3 regions of the Mesorhizobium sp. USDA 3734 genome follow, and region 2 is predicted to be linked to each of the others. Evidence: predicted binding sites of a transcription regulator. Region 2 holds the regulator's gene; each other region holds the start of a gene.
The links. Region 2 encodes LexA, which represses DNA repair genes until DNA is damaged. Its sites were predicted from a motif close to TGTTCNNNNTGTGTTCNG; they were not measured.
Positions count from the first base shown of each region.

Region 1: a site for LexA is predicted at 2,142-2,159, ahead of dinB (DNA polymerase IV). Genes of this name have one in related genera too.
Region 3: a site for LexA is predicted at 2,903-2,920, ahead of ACZ89F_RS34825 (helicase-related protein). Genes of this name have one in related genera too.

Region 1 is NZ_JBWCCW010000001.1:1,870,932-1,877,238, reverse strand. It holds gene ACZ89F_RS08910 (methylated-DNA--[protein]-cysteine S-methyltransferase) at 1-206, shown strand, start outside; gene ACZ89F_RS08905 (2OG-Fe(II) oxygenase) at 203-946, shown strand; gene ACZ89F_RS08900 (dihydrofolate reductase family protein) at 962-1,549, opposite strand; gene ACZ89F_RS08895 (winged helix-turn-helix transcriptional regulator) at 1,651-2,067, shown strand; gene dinB (DNA polymerase IV) at 2,191-3,438, shown strand; gene ACZ89F_RS08885 (hypothetical protein) at 3,568-3,909, shown strand; gene ACZ89F_RS08880 (cupin domain-containing protein) at 3,947-4,975, opposite strand; gene ACZ89F_RS08875 (FGGY-family carbohydrate kinase) at 5,093-6,307, opposite strand, start outside.
Region 2 is NZ_JBWCCW010000001.1:2,878,682-2,884,988, forward strand. It holds gene ACZ89F_RS13760 (ComEC/Rec2 family competence protein) at 1-1,883, shown strand, start outside; gene lexA (transcriptional repressor LexA) at 1,877-2,614, opposite strand; gene kynU (kynureninase) at 3,061-4,308, opposite strand; gene kynA (tryptophan 2,3-dioxygenase) at 4,392-5,228, opposite strand; gene ACZ89F_RS13780 (AMP-binding protein) at 5,225-6,307, opposite strand, start outside.
Region 3 is NZ_JBWCCW010000001.1:7,256,296-7,262,602, reverse strand. It holds gene phaR (polyhydroxyalkanoate synthesis repressor PhaR) at 1-81, opposite strand, end outside; gene ACZ89F_RS34835 (acetyl-CoA C-acetyltransferase) at 381-1,559, shown strand; gene phbB (acetoacetyl-CoA reductase) at 1,652-2,377, shown strand; gene ACZ89F_RS34825 (helicase-related protein) at 3,109-6,307, shown strand, end outside.

The sequences.
Region 1 (6,307 bases), 1.0 Mb from region 2:
GCGGCGCCACCATCACCTACACCGCACTGGCACGCCGCCTCGGCCAGCCGAACGGCGCCCGCGCCGTAGCGACGGCCTGTGCGGCCAACGCGATTGCGCTTGGCATTCCCTGCCACCGCGTTGTCCGCGCCGACGGCACGCTGTCGGGCTATCGCTGGGGCGTCGAACGCAAGCGCGCCCTGATCAACAAGGAGGCTGCTATATGAACGCCCATGCCAAGGTTGCCGCATCGGTGGTCGAAGCCGCTCAGACGCGTGTTGCCGGTTACGACTGGCCGGCCCTTGCCGTCGGACTCGACGGCTTCGGCTGCGCGGTAATCGAGAAGCTGCTCTCACCCGAAGAATGCCGGCAGATCGCCGGCCTCTATCCGGATGAGAAGCATTTCCGCAGCCACATCCATATGGCCAGGCACGGCTTCGGCAAGGGCGAGTACCGCTACTTCCGCTATCCCTTGCCGGACCTGCTCGGCGGCCTGCGCAGCGCGCTTTATCCCAGGCTGGCCGAGGTCGCCAATCGGTGGAACGAGCGCATGGGGCAGGCCAAGCGCTATCCCGCGACGCATGCCGCATTTCTCGAACAGTGCCATGCCGCCGGCCAGACGCGGCCAACCCCCCTGTTGCTGCAATATGTGCCTGGCGATTTCAACTGCCTGCACCAGGACCTCTATGGCGACCTCGCCTTTCCCCTGCAGGTGGCGATCCTGCTGTCCGAACCGGGCCAGGACTTCACCGGCGGCGAGTTCGCGCTGACCGAACAGCGGCCGCGCATGCAGAGCCGGGTCGAGGTGGTGCCGCTGCGCCAGGGCGATGCCGTTGTCTTCGCCGTTCACAACCGGCCGGTGCAGGGAACCAAAGGCAATTACCGCGTCAATCTGCGCCACGGCGTCAGCCGCCTGCGCTCAGGCATGCGCCACACCGTCGGCATCATTTTTCATGATGCCAAGTGAGCATGGTGAGGCGCCTCACCCCACCGGCGCGTAACGGTTGACCACCATGCCGCAGGCATAGGCCTTCGAGCCGAGCAGCGCCAGGTTTTGGAAACCGCCCTGGTCGAAGATGCGGCGGCCGGCACCCAGCACCGCCGGGTTGATGAACAGCTGGAACGCGTCGACCAGCCCGGCCGCGATCAGCGCCGAGGCGAAACCGGCGCCGCCGAACACCGCCATGTCGCCACCCTCGCCTGCCTTCAGCGCGTTGATTTCGCGCGGCAGGTCGCCGCTGGACACCGTAGTGCGCTCCCATCGCGAAGCCTTGAGCTTGTCGCTCAGCACCACCTTGTGCGCATCGACGACGCGCTGCGCAAAGGCATAGAACGGATCGCGCGGAAATTTCTCCGCCGCGTTGCCCCAATGGGTGAGATAACCCTCCTGCGCCATCTTGCGGCTGAGCAGAATGGTGTCGATGCCGGCGAAGACGGCGTTGAAGTCCCGCTTCAGCTCCGCGTCCCAAGCGCTGTCGTCACCCCATTCCCAGAGCTGCCAGGGATGGTCCTCGTTGGCGCCGACAAAGCCGTCGACCGACATCTGCATCTGAAGGATCAGCTTTCTCATCATCGTTCTCCTTGGCCAGCGGAAAATGGTTTACTTTTGGAACCGTTGACATCAGATGGAAACAGTATCAATAGTAAAGTGATTTAAAAATGGAACCATAGATGTCGACGCGCGAAAGATCCGGCTGCCCGATCAACCTGTCGCTCGAACTCGTCGGCGACCGCTGGACGCTGCTCATCATCCGCGACCTGGTCTTCGCCGGGAAAAGGCATTTTCGCGAATTCCTGCAATCCGACGAAGGCATCTCGTCGCGCACGTTGGCCGAGCGGCTGCAGACCCTTCAGGACGAAGGCATCCTCACCAGAAGCGACGACCCGACGCATGGGCTAAAGACGGTTTACCGGCTGACCGAAGCCGGCATCGACCTGTTGCCCGTGCTGGCGACGCTCGGCGCCTGGGGCAGCAAGCACCGCAAGGCCGACGATCATCTGGCCCGGATCGCCGATGAACTGGCGGTCGGTGGCGAGGCGGCGTTGGAACGGATGAAAACGGCGCTGCGGGCGGAACATATTGTCTAGGCGGTGGCACTCAAGCCGCACCCGCACTGCCCTCTGCTGCACAAATCGCTCTCCACTTGACAATGATCTGTCTTTGTTCTCTATTTGTTCATATCTATCAGCAACTGCGGATGTGCGGTCGGGATGGAAACGACAGCCACCATCCTGCATGCCGATCTCGACGCCTTCTATGCCTCGGTCGAGCAATTGCTCGACCCGTCGCTGCGCGGCAAGCCGATCGCGGTGGGCGGTGGCGTGGTGCTTGCTGCCTCCTATGAGGCGCGCGCCTTTGGCGTGCGCGGCGGCATGCCGGGGCGCAAGGCGCGCGAGCTCTGCCCGCAGTTGATCTTCGTCGGCGGCAATTTCAGCCACTACCAGCGGCTGGGCGACGCGGCGATCAAGGTGCTCGACGATTTCACCCCGCTGGTCGAACGCATCTCCATCGACGAGGCCTTTGCTGACGTCGCCGGCTGCATGCATCTGTTCGGGCAGCCGCAGGAGATCGCGACGACGATCCGCCGCCGCGTGCGGGCCGAACTCGGCCTGCCGATCTCGATCGGCGTGGCACGCACCAAGCATCTGGCCAAGATCGCCTCGCAGGTCGCCAAGCCCGACGGGCTGGTCGTCGTCGAGCCCGGCACGGAGATCGCCTTCCTGCACGACTTGCCGGTAGGCCTGATGTGGGGCGTTGGCCCGGCGACCAGAGCGAGGCTGGCCGAAATCGGCGTCGAGACCATCGGCCAGCTGGCCAGGACCCACAGTGGCGCGCTGACGCGACTGCTCGGTCCCGCCGCCGGCGAAAAGCTCGCCGCATTGTCCTGGAACCGCGACCCGCGCAAGCTGGAGACAAAGCGCCGCGCGCATTCCGCCGGCGCGCAATCGGCGCTCGGCCAGAAGGCCGCCATGGCTGATGTCATCGTGCCCACGCTGCTGCACCTGGCCGACCGCGTCGCCAGCCGGCTGCGCGCCAAGGCGCGGCCCGGCCGCACGGTGACGGTGCGGGTACGCTTTGCCGATCTCAGCGCCGTCACCCGCTCGATCACTCTTGACCAGCCGATCTCGGCGACCACGATGCTGGCCGAGATCGCCGGCGATCTGGTCAGCGGCGTGCTTGCCGACCACCGCCAGGAGAAGACGATCTCGCTGCTGGCGATCTCGGTGTCGCATCTCGAGGAAAGCTTCGAGCTGCAGCTCGACCTGCCGCTCGGCCTCGCCGATGAGAAGCGCCGCCCCGGCACCAGGAAAGGCCTGGCACGCTTCGACGCCGACCGCGCCATCGACAAGATCCGCGAGCGCTTCGGCAAACAGGCCGTCGGCTACGGCACGGTGGCGCTGGAGGCGGCACGCTCCGTGCCCGACGAATTCAGGGAGCTGGCGGAGAAGGAGCTGTGAGCACTGTTGACATTATCCTGAATGTGGACGCGCGGCACGGTAACCGAGGGGCGGCAGGCAGTGAAAAATCTTGATCTCCGCACACTGGCTATTCGAGTAGGATGCAGCTGACACAAGCCATGGACTCTCATGTTCGCACCCTTCATCGTTTGCGCGTTGGTCACAGCTCTTAGCGCGGTTGTCAGTCTCGGTTTCTCCCTGGCCGCCGTCACGAACGAAACCGGCAGCGCCCGGACAGTGGCATTGTACGGTTGCGCACGCAGTTTGGCTTTGGTTGTCGCTAGCGCCGTACCATTCTTTACAGGTTCGACTGAGTGGCTTGAAGCCATCGCCTGGATAATGATCCTTGTGCAGGCTGGGGATGCTGTCATAGGCACCACGATCGACGATCGGATGAAGACCTTCGGCCCGGCCGGCACATCGCTCGCCAACCTTCTCGCTCTCCTATGGCTGATCCAGTCCGTTCAATGACAGCTTCAGCGCACGATATTGATGCGGCTGGAGCAGCCTATTCCATCTGCTCGCCATCCCAATACCGCCTCACCCCTGCCATGTCGAAAATGCCGTCGCGCCGGCGCAAGGCGTCGACCGCCATCTTGTTGGAATCGGGATAGACGCAGACCTCGTTGGGGTTTTTCTCGCCGATCATCAGATAGCGGCACGGCCCGGTGCCGCTGTTGAGGAAGGAATGCCCGACCGCCAGGCCGGCGGGAAAGCAGACATAGTCGCCGGCTTTCAGCTCATGGCGCTCCTCGCCAAGCAGCAGCGTCACCTGCCCCTCCAGGATCAGCGCATGTTCCTCTTCGAGCATGTGATAATGCCTGGGCGCCAGGCGCATGCCGGGGGCCGGAGCCTCGATCAGCATGCCGACATGATAGTCGGACCGTCCCAAGGCGGCATAGGTTAGGTGTTTGGACTGACCACCGAACCGCGCCCCCTCGCCCTCCTGTTTCCACTCGACGGCATCGCTGGCAACCGGCGGGATCGGAGTGGCTGCTGCCTTGGTAACACCGGCCATCACATCCGACGGCGGCGGGTCGCCGGCGGCAAGGCCGGTGTTCTCGCCGTCCCAGTAGCTTCGGGTTGCCGCGAGGTCGAAGATCGCGCGGCTGCCCAGCGCGCGCACCAGCACCTTGTTGGAGGCGGTGTAGACGACAACGTCGTTGGGATTTCGCTCGCCAACGATGACATAACGGCACGGCGCGTCGCCGGCGTTGATGAGGCAATGTCCCGCCGCGGCACCCGCCGGAAAGCAGATGTAGTCTCCGGCCGTCATGACATAGGTGGCGTCGCCAACCTGCGCGGTGAGCGTCCCTTCGAGGATGAAGACATGCTCCTCCTCGAGAATATGGTAATGCGCCGGCGAGGTCTGCTTGCCCGGCGGCAGCTCCTCGATCGCCACGCCGACATGGTGGTTTTCGCCGAGGGCGGCCAGCGACAGATGCCGATAGCGCACGCCGAAGCGAGGTACATCGGACCATTCGGTCCACGGCACCGCATCCGATGCGAATGGCACGGGCGGTTTGTCGTCTGCCATCAGGCCTCCTGATCCTGCCGCCTACCTCGTGGCGACGGAACAAAGCTGCCAGCTTCCGGCATCATCGCCAAGCGGTGTTCGCCACGCTCCTGACAGAGCCGGACAGAAACCGCTGTCTCAGCCCCGGATCGTCTTGCCGGCCTGCTGCAGCAGCTCGAACGCCGCGAAGCGCTTGGCGTGCCAGCCGGCCAGCGCCGCGTCGGGATGATAGACCTCGCCGAGTTCCGACATGCCCGCCATCGCCGTCACCAGATCCGCGTAAGCACCGGCGGCGACGGCGCCCAGCATCGCCGAGCCGAGCAGCACCGGCTCGGGCGAGGTCGACGCCACCACCACCATGCCTGTCGTGTCGGCAAGCAGCTGGCGCACCAGCGGGCTTTGCCCGGCGCCGCCGCTGACGACGATGGTGTCGACAGGAATGCCCTTGTCGTGCTCGGCTCGCACGATCTGACGCGCGCCGTAGCCCAGCCCGCAGACCCCGGCGACATAAAGCCCGACCAGGCTGTCGAGGCTGGTGTCGAGATCGAGCCCGGCAATCAGCGCGCGCGCGTCCGGGTCGGCGAAAGGCGCGCGGTTGCCGAGGAATTCCGGCACGACATGGATATCGCCGACCAGCGCCGGCGTCGCCGCGGCTCCCTTGCGGCTCTGCGCCTGCAGCGCTAGCCAGGCGCTGAGGCTGAGCCCCTCGGCCTGCGCCTTGGCGGTCGCTTCGCCGGCCGCCGGGTGCATGCGCACCAGATGGTCGATGGCCGCGCCCGCCGCCGATTGGCCGCCTTCGTTCAGCCACAGGCCCGGCACCATGGCCGAGAAATACGGACCCCAGACGCCGTCGACGAAGGCCGGCTGCGCGGTCGACGACATGGTGCAGGCCGAGGTGCCGAAGACATAGGCCATGCGCGACAGAACGCTGCCGAACTCGCCGCGTGCGCCGACCGTGCCGACGCCGCCGGCATGCGCGTCGATCAGACCCGCCGCCACGGCGGTGCCGGGGCTGAGACCAAGGTCCGCTGCCGCCTGCGCGGTCAGTCCGCCGCCGAGTGCTGCTCCCGCCGGCACGATCTCGGTGCCGATGCGCGCGAACCCCTCGTCGGCCATCGCACCGAGGCCGACCTTGCGGAAATAGCCCTCGTCCCAGCGGCTCTCATGCGCCAGATAGGTCCATTTGCAGGTCACCGTGCAGACCGAGCGTGCAAGGCTGCCGGTCGCCCGCCAGGTGAGGAAGTCGGCGAGGTCCAGGAACTGCCAGGCGGCATTGAAAGTGGCGGGCAGGTTTTCCGCCAGCCACAGAAGTTTCGGCGTTTCCATCTCCGGCGAAATGACGCCGCCGACATA
Region 2 (6,307 bases):
TGACCATCGACGTGACGTCGACCGCAAGGCCGAAATTGCGCTATGCGCCGGAGCGGGTGCGGCTTTCGGCAAGAAAGATCCCGACAGACATAATCGCCGGGTCCCTGATCACTGGATATGCCAAGCTGTTGCCGCCGACCGGTCCGGTGCGGCCGGACAGCTACGACTTCTCCTTTGACAGTTATTTCGCAGGCATCGGCGGCAGCGGGTTCTTTCTCGGCAATCCAAAGCTTGTCGTCACCGATGACGGCGACATGCCGCTGTCGGCCCGCCTTTCCTCCAGCGTGGAAAATGCCCGTGAAGCGATTGCCGACCATATCAGGGCCAGCGTCGGTGGTGCCGAAGGCGAAATCGCCGCTGCGCTGATCGTCGGGGTACGCGCCGGCATTCCCGATGAAATCAATGAAGCGATGCGGCGTACCGGCATCTACCACATCATCTCCATTTCCGGGCTGCACATGGCGCTGGTCGCCGGCACCATCATGGGTTTGCTGCGCGGTGCCTTCGCCCTGTTCCCGGACTTTTCCGCGCGCCGTCCGGTCAAGAAATATGCAGCCGCCGCGGCACTGTTCTCGATCGCCGCCTATCTCATCATCTCTGGCGTCGTCGTTGCCGCCGAGCGCAGCTTCATCATGCTGGCGGTGATGCTGATTGCCGTGCTGTTCGATCGGGCAGCACTCACCATGCGCAATCTGGCGATCTCGGCGATCGCCGTCATTGTGGTGTCGCCGCATGAGGTGGTCGGCCCGAGTTTCCAGATGTCCTTCGCGGCGACCGCAGCACTTGTCGGCGCCTATGCCGGCTGGTCGGATCATCGTGCGGGGAAAACCAGACCGCCGCCGCCAAAGCGATCCTTGCCTGGCTTCCTGACGCGAAAATTCCTGCTGGCGGCGGGAGGCTTGGCCATGACATCCATCATCGCCGGCAGCGCCACGGCGCTGTTTGCCATCTGGCATTTTCAGCGCGTGTCGCCGCTCAGCCTGTTCGCCAATCTGGCCATCATGCCGATTGTGTCACTGGTTGTCATGCCTTTTGCCGTCCTCAGTGCGCTGGCGATGCCCTTTGGCGCCGATGGTCCCTTTCTCTATGTGATGGGCAAGGGCCTGACGGCGATGATCGCCATGTCCGGATGGATTTCCGAGCGTTCACCTGTCGATGGGGTCGGATTGATTTCGCAGCAGTCCGTGCTGCTGGTGGCGATTGCCCTGGTCATCGCGACGATGGCGACGACGTGGCTGCGGCTTGCGGCTCTTCCCTTCGCGCTTGTTGGCCTGTTGACCTTCTCGGATACGCGCACGCCGGACGTGCTGATCTCGGAGGACGCCCGACTGGTTGCGTTGCCGATCGGCGGCGGCGAGCTCGCCGTCAGCCGCGCACGGCCGAACGAATTCACGGTCGACAACTGGAAACGCGCACTGACATCCGAAACCATCGTCGTGCCGGAGGTGTTCGACAAGGGCGACGGGCAATTCGAGATCGCGGATGCCCCGGAACTGCCGCCGGGATCGCCGTTCTATTGCACCTCGGGCGTCTGTCTGGCCAGGCACACGTCCGGTGCGATCATTGCCTATGTCGAAGACCGAAAAGACACCTGGAAAGCCTGCGGCTTTGCCGAGCTGATCGTTGTCAATGACGCGACGGCCTATGACGCCTGTCACAATCCGCTGGTTCTCGTCATCACCAAGCGACAACTGGCTCGCAAAGGCAGCGCTGCCATCTTCTTCGATCGCCAGTCGGCGACCACGCCGGCAACCGTCAGCTTCGCGGTGGACAGGCCCTACCGGCCCTGGCATGTGCAACGCAAATTCTCACGCGAGGCGAGGGGACTGCCGCCCTTCAAGAAACCCGAGAAGCCAGTGGTTAAACCGCAGCCACCTCAGTAGCGGCGGATCAGGCCGACGAGCTTGCCTTGCACCTTGACCCTGTCCGGGCCAAAAATACGGGTTTCATAGGCTGGATTGGCGGCTTCGAGAGCAATCGAGGCGCCCTTGCGGCGGAACCGCTTCAGCGTTGCTTCCTCTTCATCCACCAGCGCCACGATGATTTCACCAGGGCTCGCCGTATCGGCATTGCGGATGATGACGGTATCGCCGTCGAAGATGCCGGCATCGATCATCGAGTCGCCCTTGACCTCCAGGGCATAGTGCTCGCCGCCCATGATCATGTCCGGCGGCACAGAAATCGAGTGCGTCTGATGCTGGATGGCATCGATCGGCACACCTGCCGCGATGCGGCCCATCACCGGGATCGAAATGGCGGAGACCACGTCGTCGTCATTGCCGGCCGAAGACATCCGCGAAGGCGCCGGCTTGACCTGACGGCCAAGGCCGCCTTGACCAAGACTGCCCTGGATGATGCTCGGCGAGAACTTTTTTGCCGCGTTGAGGCCGGGAGCGATCGAATCCGGCAGCCGCAACACTTCCAGCGCGCGTGCCCGGTTGGGCAGCCGGCGAATGAAGCCGCGCTCCTCCAGAGCCGTGATCAGCCGGTGAATCCCGGATTTGGAGGCAAGATCGAGCGCCTCCTTCATCTCGTCGAAGGATGGCGGAATGCCGCTTTCCTTGAGGCGTTCATGGATGAACATCAGCAGTTCGTGTTGCTTGCGCGTCAGCATGGCGGCCCCCAGGGTACCTGAAACCAGAATCAGAAAAACAAACCCAGAACAAACACTATCTGTTCCAGTTGTGTTCTGCAACTGTTTAAAGTTTAATGAATTTGTTAAGGTGGCGGAAATTATTCGGCGTTTTCCAGCGGGTCTCGTCGCCGGCTGCATGCCGTCAAAGTGCCCTTTCCCGCATTGAAATTGTTATGGTTAATTGCCTGTGGCCCATCCCGAGCTCAGGTTTGGCATGATCCGCCGATAAGCCCTCGACGGGAGAATTGCCAGTTTTCCTGGGGGCTCGTTTGCCGTGAACGAAACGAAGCCAAAACGCCAACCTTGGTTAATTATCGCAGCCAGCGCTGGCCACCAGCAATGAACGCGTTTGCGAGCTGGAAATTCGTCCCTCGGTCATCTGACTAAGGGGGAGCCGGCGACAACAGATCGTCGAGAGGGCTGCGTCAGGTAACGGCCTCCTTGACGGCGAAACGCTGGTCCTTCCATGCACCCGTGCGCAGAATGTCTTCCAGCACCTCAACCGCCAGCCACACATCCTTGTAGCCGACATAGAGCGGCGTGAAGCCGAAACGGATGGTCGATGGCGCGCGGAAGTCACCGATCACCCCACGCTCGATCAGCGCCCGCATGATTTGATAGCCATGGTCGTGAAGGAACGATACCTGGCTGCCGCGTCTGGTCGCGTCGCGGGTGGTCTCCAGCGTGAGACCATAGGCGCCGCACTTCGCTTCGACGAGCTGGATGAACAGTTCGGTCAGCGCGACGCTCTTCTTTCGCAATGCCGCCATGTCGACGTCGTTCCAGATGGCAAGCGCACCCTTGAGCGCCCGCATCGACAGGACCGGCTGCGTGCCGCACAGAAAGCGGCGGATGCCGGTGCCGGCAACATAGCCCCGTTCGAAGGCAAAGGGCCGCACATGCCCCCACCAGCCGCTGAGTGGCTGGCTGATCTCGCCGTGGTGGCGCTGCGCGGCATAGATAAAGGCCGGCGCGCCCGGACCGCCGTTGAGGTACTTGTAGGTGCAACCGATGGCGAAATCGGCATTTGCGTGGTCGAGCTCGACCGGCAGAGCACCCGCGGTGTGGCAGAGATCCCAGACGATCAGCGCTCCGGCCGCATGAGCCTTGCGCGTCAGCGCCGCCATGTCGCGCAGTTCACCCGATTTGTAATTGACGTGGTTGACCAGCACCACCGCGACGCTTTCGTCGATCAGCTCTTCGATGGTTGGCGCGTCGACGCCCGCGAGGCGCAGCAGGACGCCATCCCTGGTCGAGGCCACGCCTTCGGCGATGTACAGGTCGGTGGGAAAACTGTCCCCCTCGGCGACGATGGCCAGCCGGCCGGGCCGCATCTGCAGCGCCGCATGCAGCACCTTGTAGATGTTGGTCGACGTCGTGTCGCAGACCACGGTCTGGCCTGCCGCGGCTCCTATCAGTCGCCCGAGCTGGTCGCCGAGTTCGATCGGCATCTCGAACCATCCGGCTGTATTCCAGGCTCGGATGAGATCCTGGGCCCATTCCTGGGTCGCCGCTTGCTGCAGTTCGCCGAAAACGGCATGCGACGCTGCCCCCAGTGAATTGCCGTCGAGATAGATCACCCCCTCCGGCAGAATGAAACGATCGCGCATGGCACGCAGCGGATCCGTGGCATCCATCGCTTCGATTGCAGCGAGATCAGGTATTCCACTCATGGTCGGTCAGTCCTCGGTTATTCGCGAAGGGTTTTCCGCCACAAGCGCTTCCCCTCAGTGTGCCTGTTTTCATTTCGATGATGTCAGAGCCGGGTGCGGACCGTCCACAGCTCCGGGAACAGCACCACCTCGAGCATCTTCTTCAGATACGAAGCACCCGAGGTTCCTCCGGTGCCGCGTTTCAGGCCGATGATGCGCTCGACCGTGGTGACGTGGTTGAAGCGCCAGCGGCGGAAATAGTCCTCGAAGTCGACCAGCTTCTCGGCCAGTTCGTAGAACATCCAGTAGCGCTGCGGATCGCGGTAGATGGTCTGCCAGGCGACCAGGACTTCCTCATTCTCCGTTCGCGTCTCACGCCAGTCCGTGCGCCTGGCATCGGCGCCGATGTCGAATCCGTTGCGCGCCAGAAGCAGCAGCGCTTCGTCGTAGAGCGATGGCTCGGCCAGGATCGCCTCCAGCTTCCCGCTGAGGTCCGGCCGGTGCTTGTGCGGCCCGAGCATGGCGGGGTTGCGGTTGCCGGCCATGAACTCGATGGCGCGATACTGCCAGGACTGGAAACCCGAGGACTGGCCGAGCGCGTCGCGGAACTCGGTATATTCGCTGGGCGTCATCGTCCGCAGCACGTCCCAGGCGTTGTTCAACTGCTCGAAGATGCGGGCGACGCGGGACAGCATCTTGAAGCTCGGCTCCAACCGGTCGGCGCGGATCGAACGGATCGCGGCACCAATCTCGTGGAGAGCGAGCTTCATCCAGAGTTCGGAGGTCTGGTGCTGGATGATGAACAGCATCTCGTCATGCGCCGACGACAGCGGCGTCTGCGCCTCCAGCACTTTCTCCAGGTGCAGATAGTCGCTGTAGGACATGCGCTCCTTGAACGACATCTGTGCGCCTTCGGACGCCGGATCATAGGGCTCGCTCAATTGATTTTCTCCGTGCGCAGCCGGAAGCGCTGGATCTTGCCGGTCTGGGTCTTGGGCAGAGCGGCGATGAATTTCACTGACCGTGGATATTTGTAAGGGGCGATCGTCGCCTTGACGTGGTCCTGCAGGCGCTTGGTGGTCAATGCGTCGGGCGCCACGCCCTGCATCAGCACGACATGCGCCTCGACGATCTGGCCGCGCGCGGCATCCTCGGCGCCGATGACCGCGCATTCGGCGACGTCCGGATGCGACAGCAGCGCTGCCTCGACCTCGGGGCCGGCGATGTTGTAGCCGGCGCTGACGATCATGTCGTCGGAGCGCGCGGCGAAATGGAAGAAGCCGTCTTCGTCCTGCGTGAAGGTGTCGCCGGTTATGTTCCAGCCGTCGCGCACGTATTCCTTCTGCCTGTCATCGGCCATGTAGCGGCAGCCGGTCGGGCCGCGCACCGCCAGCCTGCCGGTCGCACCGCGCGGCAGTTCGCGCATCTCGTCGTCGACGATGCGCGCCTCGTAGCCGCCCACGGGCTTGCCGGTCGACGCAGGCTTCATGTCACTGAGGCGGTTGGAGATGAAGATGTGCAGCATTTCGGTGGCGCCGATGCCGTCGAGGATCGGCTTGCCGGTCTTTTGCGTCCACTCCTCGAAAACCGGGGCGGGTAAGGTTTCGCCGGCCGAAACGGCGACGCGCAGCGATGACAGGTCGGCCCCTTCATCCATGGCCTTCAGCATGGCGCGGTAGGCGGTGGGCGCGGTGAAGGAGATGGTCGCTTTGTAGGTTTCGATGATGTGGATCATGTTGGGCGGTGTCGCCTGTTCCAGCAGCGTCGCCGCCGCGCCAAAGCGCAGCGGGAAGATGGCGAGGCCGCCAAGGCCAAAGGTGAAGGCCAGCGGCGGCGAGCCGACAAAGATGTCGTCCGGCGTCACCTGGAGGATTTCGCGGGCGTAGGCGTCGGCGATGATCAGCAAGTCGCGGTGGAAATGCATCGTCGCCTTCGGTACCCCTGTCGTGCCCGAGGTGAAGCCGAGCAAGGCGACGTCGTCGCGGCCGGTGTTGACGGCGCTGAACGTCACCGGCTTGTC
Region 3 (6,307 bases), 4.4 Mb from region 2:
CACATAGGTGCTGGTGCCGGTGTTGTAGAGGCGGCGATTGGCGTATTTCTTGATGATGATCGGATCGTCTTTAGCGGCCATCTACATCCTCCCGGGGACACCGGCGCGCCTCTGAGTAAGCCGCCGATAACGATTGTGCCTTTTTTGAGGATATGCGCAAAAGCCTCACAATTCCAAGCAGTTTGTGCAGTGCGGGATCACTAAATGCTGCATAGCGGGCAAAATATGCTGCGCAGCAATGGACGAACGGCCGCCACGACAAGGCGCGACCTGCTTGCCGCGCATGGGCGCCATGCCCATTTCCGGTTTGACTTGGGGTTGGGAAAGGGCAAGAAAAGTCCTCAACGACAGAACAACACCCTTGAAGTCTGGAGAAGAAAATGTCCGCTTCCATCGTCATTGCCAGTGCGGCGCGCACGCCGGTCGGCTCCTTCAACGGCGCTTTCGCCGCCACCCCTGCGCATGAACTCGGTGCCGTCGTCATCAGGGAATTGCTGTCGCGTGCCGGTGTCGAACCAGGCGAGGTCGATGAGGTCATCCTCGGCCAGGTGCTGACCGCCGCTCAGGGTCAGAACCCGGCCCGCCAGGCATCGATCAATGCAGGCCTGCCCAAGGAAACCACAGCCTGGGGCCTCAATCAGGTTTGCGGCTCGGGTCTGCGCGCCATAGCGCTCGGCATGCAGCAGATCGCCACCGGCGATGCCAAGGTGATCATCGCCGGCGGCCAGGAATCAATGTCGCTTTCGACGCATGCCCAGCACCTGCGCGCCGGCGTCAAGATGGGCGACTTCAAGCTGATCGACACCATGATCAAGGATGGGCTGTGGGATGCCTTCAACGGCTATCACATGGGCAACACCGCCGAAAACGTCGCGCGTCAGTTCCAGATCACCCGCGACGACCAGGACCAGTTTGCGCTCGCCTCGCAGAACAAGGCCGAGGCCGCGCAGAAGGCCGGCAAGTTCAAGGACGAGATCGTCGCCGTCACCATCAAGGGCAAGAAGGGCGACACCATCGTCGACCAGGACGAGTACATCCGCCACGGCGCCACGATCGACGCCATGACCAAGCTGAAGCCGGCTTTCGACAAGGACGGCACGGTGACCGCCGCCAACGCCTCCGGCATCAATGATGGCGCGGCCGGCGCGCTGCTGATGAGCGAAGCGGAAGCGGTGAGGCGCGGCATCACCCCGCTGGCGCGTATCGTGTCCTGGGCAACCGCCGGCGTCGATCCGCAGATCATGGGCACCGGACCTATTCCCGCCTCGCGCAAGGCCTTGGAAAAGGCCGGCTGGTCGGTCGGCGATCTCGACCTGGTCGAGGCCAACGAAGCCTTTGCGGCGCAAGCTTGCGCCGTCAACAAGGACATGGGCTGGGATCCCTCGATCGTCAACGTCAATGGCGGCGCGATTGCTATCGGCCATCCGATCGGCGCTTCGGGCGCCCGCGTCTTCAACACGCTGGTCTTCGAGATGCGCCGGCGCGGCGCCAAGAAGGGCCTCGCCACCCTATGCATCGGCGGCGGCATGGGCGTCGCCATGTGCATCGAAGCACTCTGAAGAAGTCACTAACCGGGCGGCGCGAGCCGCCCGTTCTGTATCCAGTGCCTGCCAAGCCCGACAACAGGGCGATATCAAAAAAGGGGAAATGCATGACCAAGGTAGCAATCGTCACAGGGGGATCGCGCGGTATCGGCGCGGCGATCTCGATCGCATTGAAGACCGCCGGCTATTCGGTTGCCGCGAACTACGCCGGCAATGACGACGCGGCTGGAAAATTCAAGGCCGAGACCGGCATTCCCGTCTACAAATGGTCGGTCGCCGACTATGATTCCTGCGCCGCCGGCATCAAGCAGGTCGAGGCCGATCTCGGCCCGGTCTCGGTGCTGGTCAACAATGCCGGCATCACCCGTGACGCCATGTTCCACAAGATCACGCGCGAACAGTGGAAAGAGGTCATCGACACCAATCTGTCCGGTGTCTTCAACATGACGCATCCGCTGTGGAGCGGCATGCGCGACCGCAAGTTCGGCCGCGTCATCACCATTTCCTCGATCAACGGCCAGAAAGGCCAGGCCGGCCAGGTCAACTATTCCGCCGCCAAGGCCGGCGACATCGGTTTCAGCAAAGCTCTCGCTCAGGAGGGGGCTCGCGCCGGCATCACCGTCAACGTCATCTGCCCCGGCTACATCGCCACCGAGATGGTCAAGGCGATCGACGAGAAGGTGCTCAACGAGCGCATCATTCCGCAGATCCCCGTCGGCCGCCTCGGCGAACCCGAAGAAATCGCGCGCTGCGTCGTCTTCCTCGCATCCGAAGATGCCGGCTTCATCACCGGCTCGACCCTCACAGCCAATGGCGGCCAATACTTCGCCTGACGACGCGGCGAGGTAGGCGGAGAGATCGACGGGCCGGCACACCGGCCCGTTTTTCGTTGCCGGCATGGTCCCTTTGACGTGCTCGCGACGGCAGTTGACCCAATCCGGCACGCAGAGGTTAACAGCCAGCCGCTGCCCTGTGCGAAAGCTGCTTCGCAACCTGTGGATTCTCGGTGGATAAGCTGTTTACAACACAAGATATTGGGGTGAACAAACCAAGAAAATTCTGGCATCGCTGATTCGTCGCCGATTCGTTCCGGCTTTGAGCGGAACGTTAACGCCGACGGCCGGAATCGCCTGCCAACTCCTTAACGCCGATTAAGAAAGATCAACAATTTCATAACCTTGGCCGAGGCACGCCAAGCCATTATGATCGTTCATCGGCAAAGATTAACGGCAAGGCCCTCTTAGCATGAAACGGGCCAGTTCAGCGATTCAGCATGTGGTGAGACTCGCGGTCGCAAAATCCACATGTAGCCGTGAACAAAAGCTGAATCTGCGGGAGTCACTGATTCGTCGCCGATTCGTTCCAGACTCGTTCTATCCGTTAATCCGCAGCCGGTTGAGAGCTTGACAAAACCACCTTCTGGCCGTCGGCGGAACATTCCGCTTTCGCTTCGCGCCCGAAATCCCTATGTGTCGCCTGTCATACGCGCCACTTGAGGCACGCTCCCGACAACCAGAGGCCGGCAAGCCTTATTTCCAGGTCCCGGAAGCCTTATTCTAGGTCAATGAACATCCAGCCCAAACACACCGAGCCGCTGATCCTGTCGGGCCGCGACGTGACCGCCGTGCTGGGGCCAACCAACACCGGCAAGACCCATCTCGCCATCGAACGCATGGTGGCGCATGAGAGCGGAATCATCGGCCTGCCGCTCAGGCTGCTGGCGCGTGAGGTCTACGCCCGCGTCTGCGAAAAGGTCGGCGCCCACAAGGTCGCGCTGATCACCGGCGAGGAAAAGATCCAGCCGCCGGGCGCCAGATATTCAGTCTGCACCGTCGAGGCCATGCCGCGCGAGACCGACGCAGCCTTCGTCGCCATCGACGAGGTGCAGTTGGCCGGCGACCTCGAGCGCGGCCACATCTTCACCGACCGCATCCTGCATCTGCGCGGCCGCCAGGAAACGCTTCTGCTGGGTGCGGCCACCATGCACGGCATCCTCCAGCGCCTGCTGAGGGGTGTCTCGGTGGTGACGCGGCCGAGGCTGTCGCATCTTGCCTATGCCGGTTCGAAGAAGCTGACCCGCCTGCCGCGGCGCACGGCAATCGTCGCCTTCTCCGCCGACGAGGTCTACGCCATCGCCGAGCTGATCCGCCGCCAGCAAGGTGGTGCCGCCGTCGTGCTCGGCGCGCTTAGCCCGCGCACCCGCAACGCCCAGGTAGCGCTGTTCCAGTCCGGCGATGTCGATTATCTCATCGCCACCGATGCCATCGGCATGGGTCTCAACCTCGATCTCGACCACGTCGCCTTCGCCCAGAACCGCAAGTTCGATGGCTTCCAGTATCGCAACCTGACGGCGGCCGAGCTTGGCCAGATCGCCGGCCGCGCCGGCCGGCATCTGCGCGACGGTACCTTCGGCGTCACCGGCCAGGTCGACCCGCTGGACGAGGAACTGATCAAGAAGATCGAAGGCCATGATTTCGATCCGGTGAAGGTGCTGCAGTGGCGCACCGCGCATTTCGACTTTGCCAGCCTAGATGCGCTGAAGCGCTCGATCGAAACCAACGCCCCGGTCGAGGGGCTGACGCGGGCATTGCCTGCCGTCGACGCGCAGGCGCTCGAGCATCTGTCGCGCGACGAGGACATCCGCGCACTCGCCACCAACGCCAAGCGCGTGGCGCTGCTGTGGGAAGCCTGCGCGCTGCCCGACTACCGCAAGATCGCGCCGGCCCAGCATGCCGACCTCATTGCCTCGATCTACACGGACCTCGCACGCCACGGCCATGTCGACGAGAATTACATGGCCGAACAGGTGCGCCGCGCCGACACCACAGAGGGCGATATCGACACGCTGTCGCATCGCATCGCCCAGATCCGCACCTGGACATTCGTGTCGAACCGGCCCGGCTGGCTGGCCGATCAGGCACACTGGCAGGAAAAGACGCGCGAAATCGAAGACAGATTGTCGGATGCGCTGCATGAGCGGTTGACGAAACGCTTCGTAGACCGCAGGACTTCCGTCCTCATGCGGCGCCTTAGAGAAAATACCATGCCTGAAGCCGAAATTAGTCCTACCGGAACCGTCCTTGTCGAAGGCCACCATGTCGGCGAGTTGCAAGGGTTCCGCTTCACCGCCGACCAGACCGCCGGCGGTGAAGACGCCAAGGCGGTGCGCACCGCGGCCCAGAAGGCGCTGGCCGCCGAGTTCGAGGCGCGCGCCGAACGCTTCGGCGCCTCGGCCAATGGCGACATCGCGCTTGGCTCGGACGGCACGCTGCGCTGGATCGGCGCGCCGATCGGTACGCTGGTCTCGGGCGAAGACGCGTTGAAGCCGCGCCTGGTGCTGCTGGCCGACGAACAACTGACCGGCCCGGCGCGCGACAAGGTCGCCGCGCGTGCCGAGCGGTTCGTCAATTTCCAGATCGAAACGCTGCTGAAGCCGCTGGTCGACCTGAAGAACGCCGATCAGATTTCCGGCATCGGCCGTGGCATCGCCTTCCAGCTGGTCGAGAATTTCGGTCTCATCAACCGCCGCGACATCGCCGAGGAGATGAAGTCGCTCGATCAGGAAGGCCGCGCCGCCCTTCGCCGGCTCGGCGTGCGCTTCGGCGCCTACCATGTCTTCGTGCCGGCGCTGATCAAGCCGGCGCCTGCCGGACTGGTGACGCTGCTGTGGGCGCTGAAGAACGACGGCAAGGACAAGCCAGGCTTTGGCGACGTGGTCCATGCGCTCGCCTCGGGTCGCACCTCGGTGGTCATCGACCCGGCCTTCGACAAGACCTTCTACAAGCTTGCCGGCTACCGCAATCTCGGCCGCCGCGCCGTGCGCATCGACATCCTGGAACGGTTGGCCGACCTGATCCGTCCGGCAACCAACTGGAAGCCCGGCCTCGGCCAGCGTCCGGACGGCGCCTATGACGGCCAGTCCTTCATGGTGACGCCGCCGATGATGTCGATCCTCGGTGCCACAGCCGACGACATGGAAGAGATCCTCAAAGGTCTCGGCTACCGTGCCGAGCCGAAGCCGGCCGTCGAGGTCAAGGCGCGGCTCGAAGCACAGGACAGTGCCGCGCGCGAAGCGGCGGTGGCGAAACTGGCGGCGGAAGAGGCTGCACGAGCCGAGCAGGCCAAAGCGGTCGAAGCCGCGGCAACGGATGCCGCAGCAGAGGCAGCAGTCGAAGGGTCGGAACCGGCATCGGACGCAGTGGCCGTTTCGGAAACGGCGTCCGAAATTCCCGCCGAAATCATCGCTGACGCCGCGGCGGAACCTGCTGCGCCTGCCGTGGAAGAACAGGCGCACGCTCCGGTCGAAACCGCGCAGGACGAAGCACCGGTAGCCGAGGCTGCGGCCGAAGCCGCTGAACCTGCGCCGGTTGAACCGCAGGCAGAGGCTGAGACCGCCGAGATTGAAGCCGCAGCGGCAGAAGAAGCCGCACCGGCCGAGCTGGCGGCAGATGCCGCGCCCGCAATGGACGCCGCGCCGGACGAACCTGCAGCGGTGGCTGAAGCAGCCGTCGGCGAACCCGCTCCGGAAGCCGAAGCGCCAAAACCCATCCTGTTGTGGCGTCAGGGTCGTTTCGAACAGCGCCCGCGCAACCGCGACGACAACCGCAGGAACAATCGCCCACGCAACGGACAAGCGCGCGGCCGAAGCGATGCGCCCGCGGATGCCGCCGGCGCACCGGCCGCGGCTGCACCCGGAGAACGTCCGGCCCATGAAGGCCGGCGTGACGGTGCCGGCAAGCCGCGCTTCGACCGCTCGAAGTTCA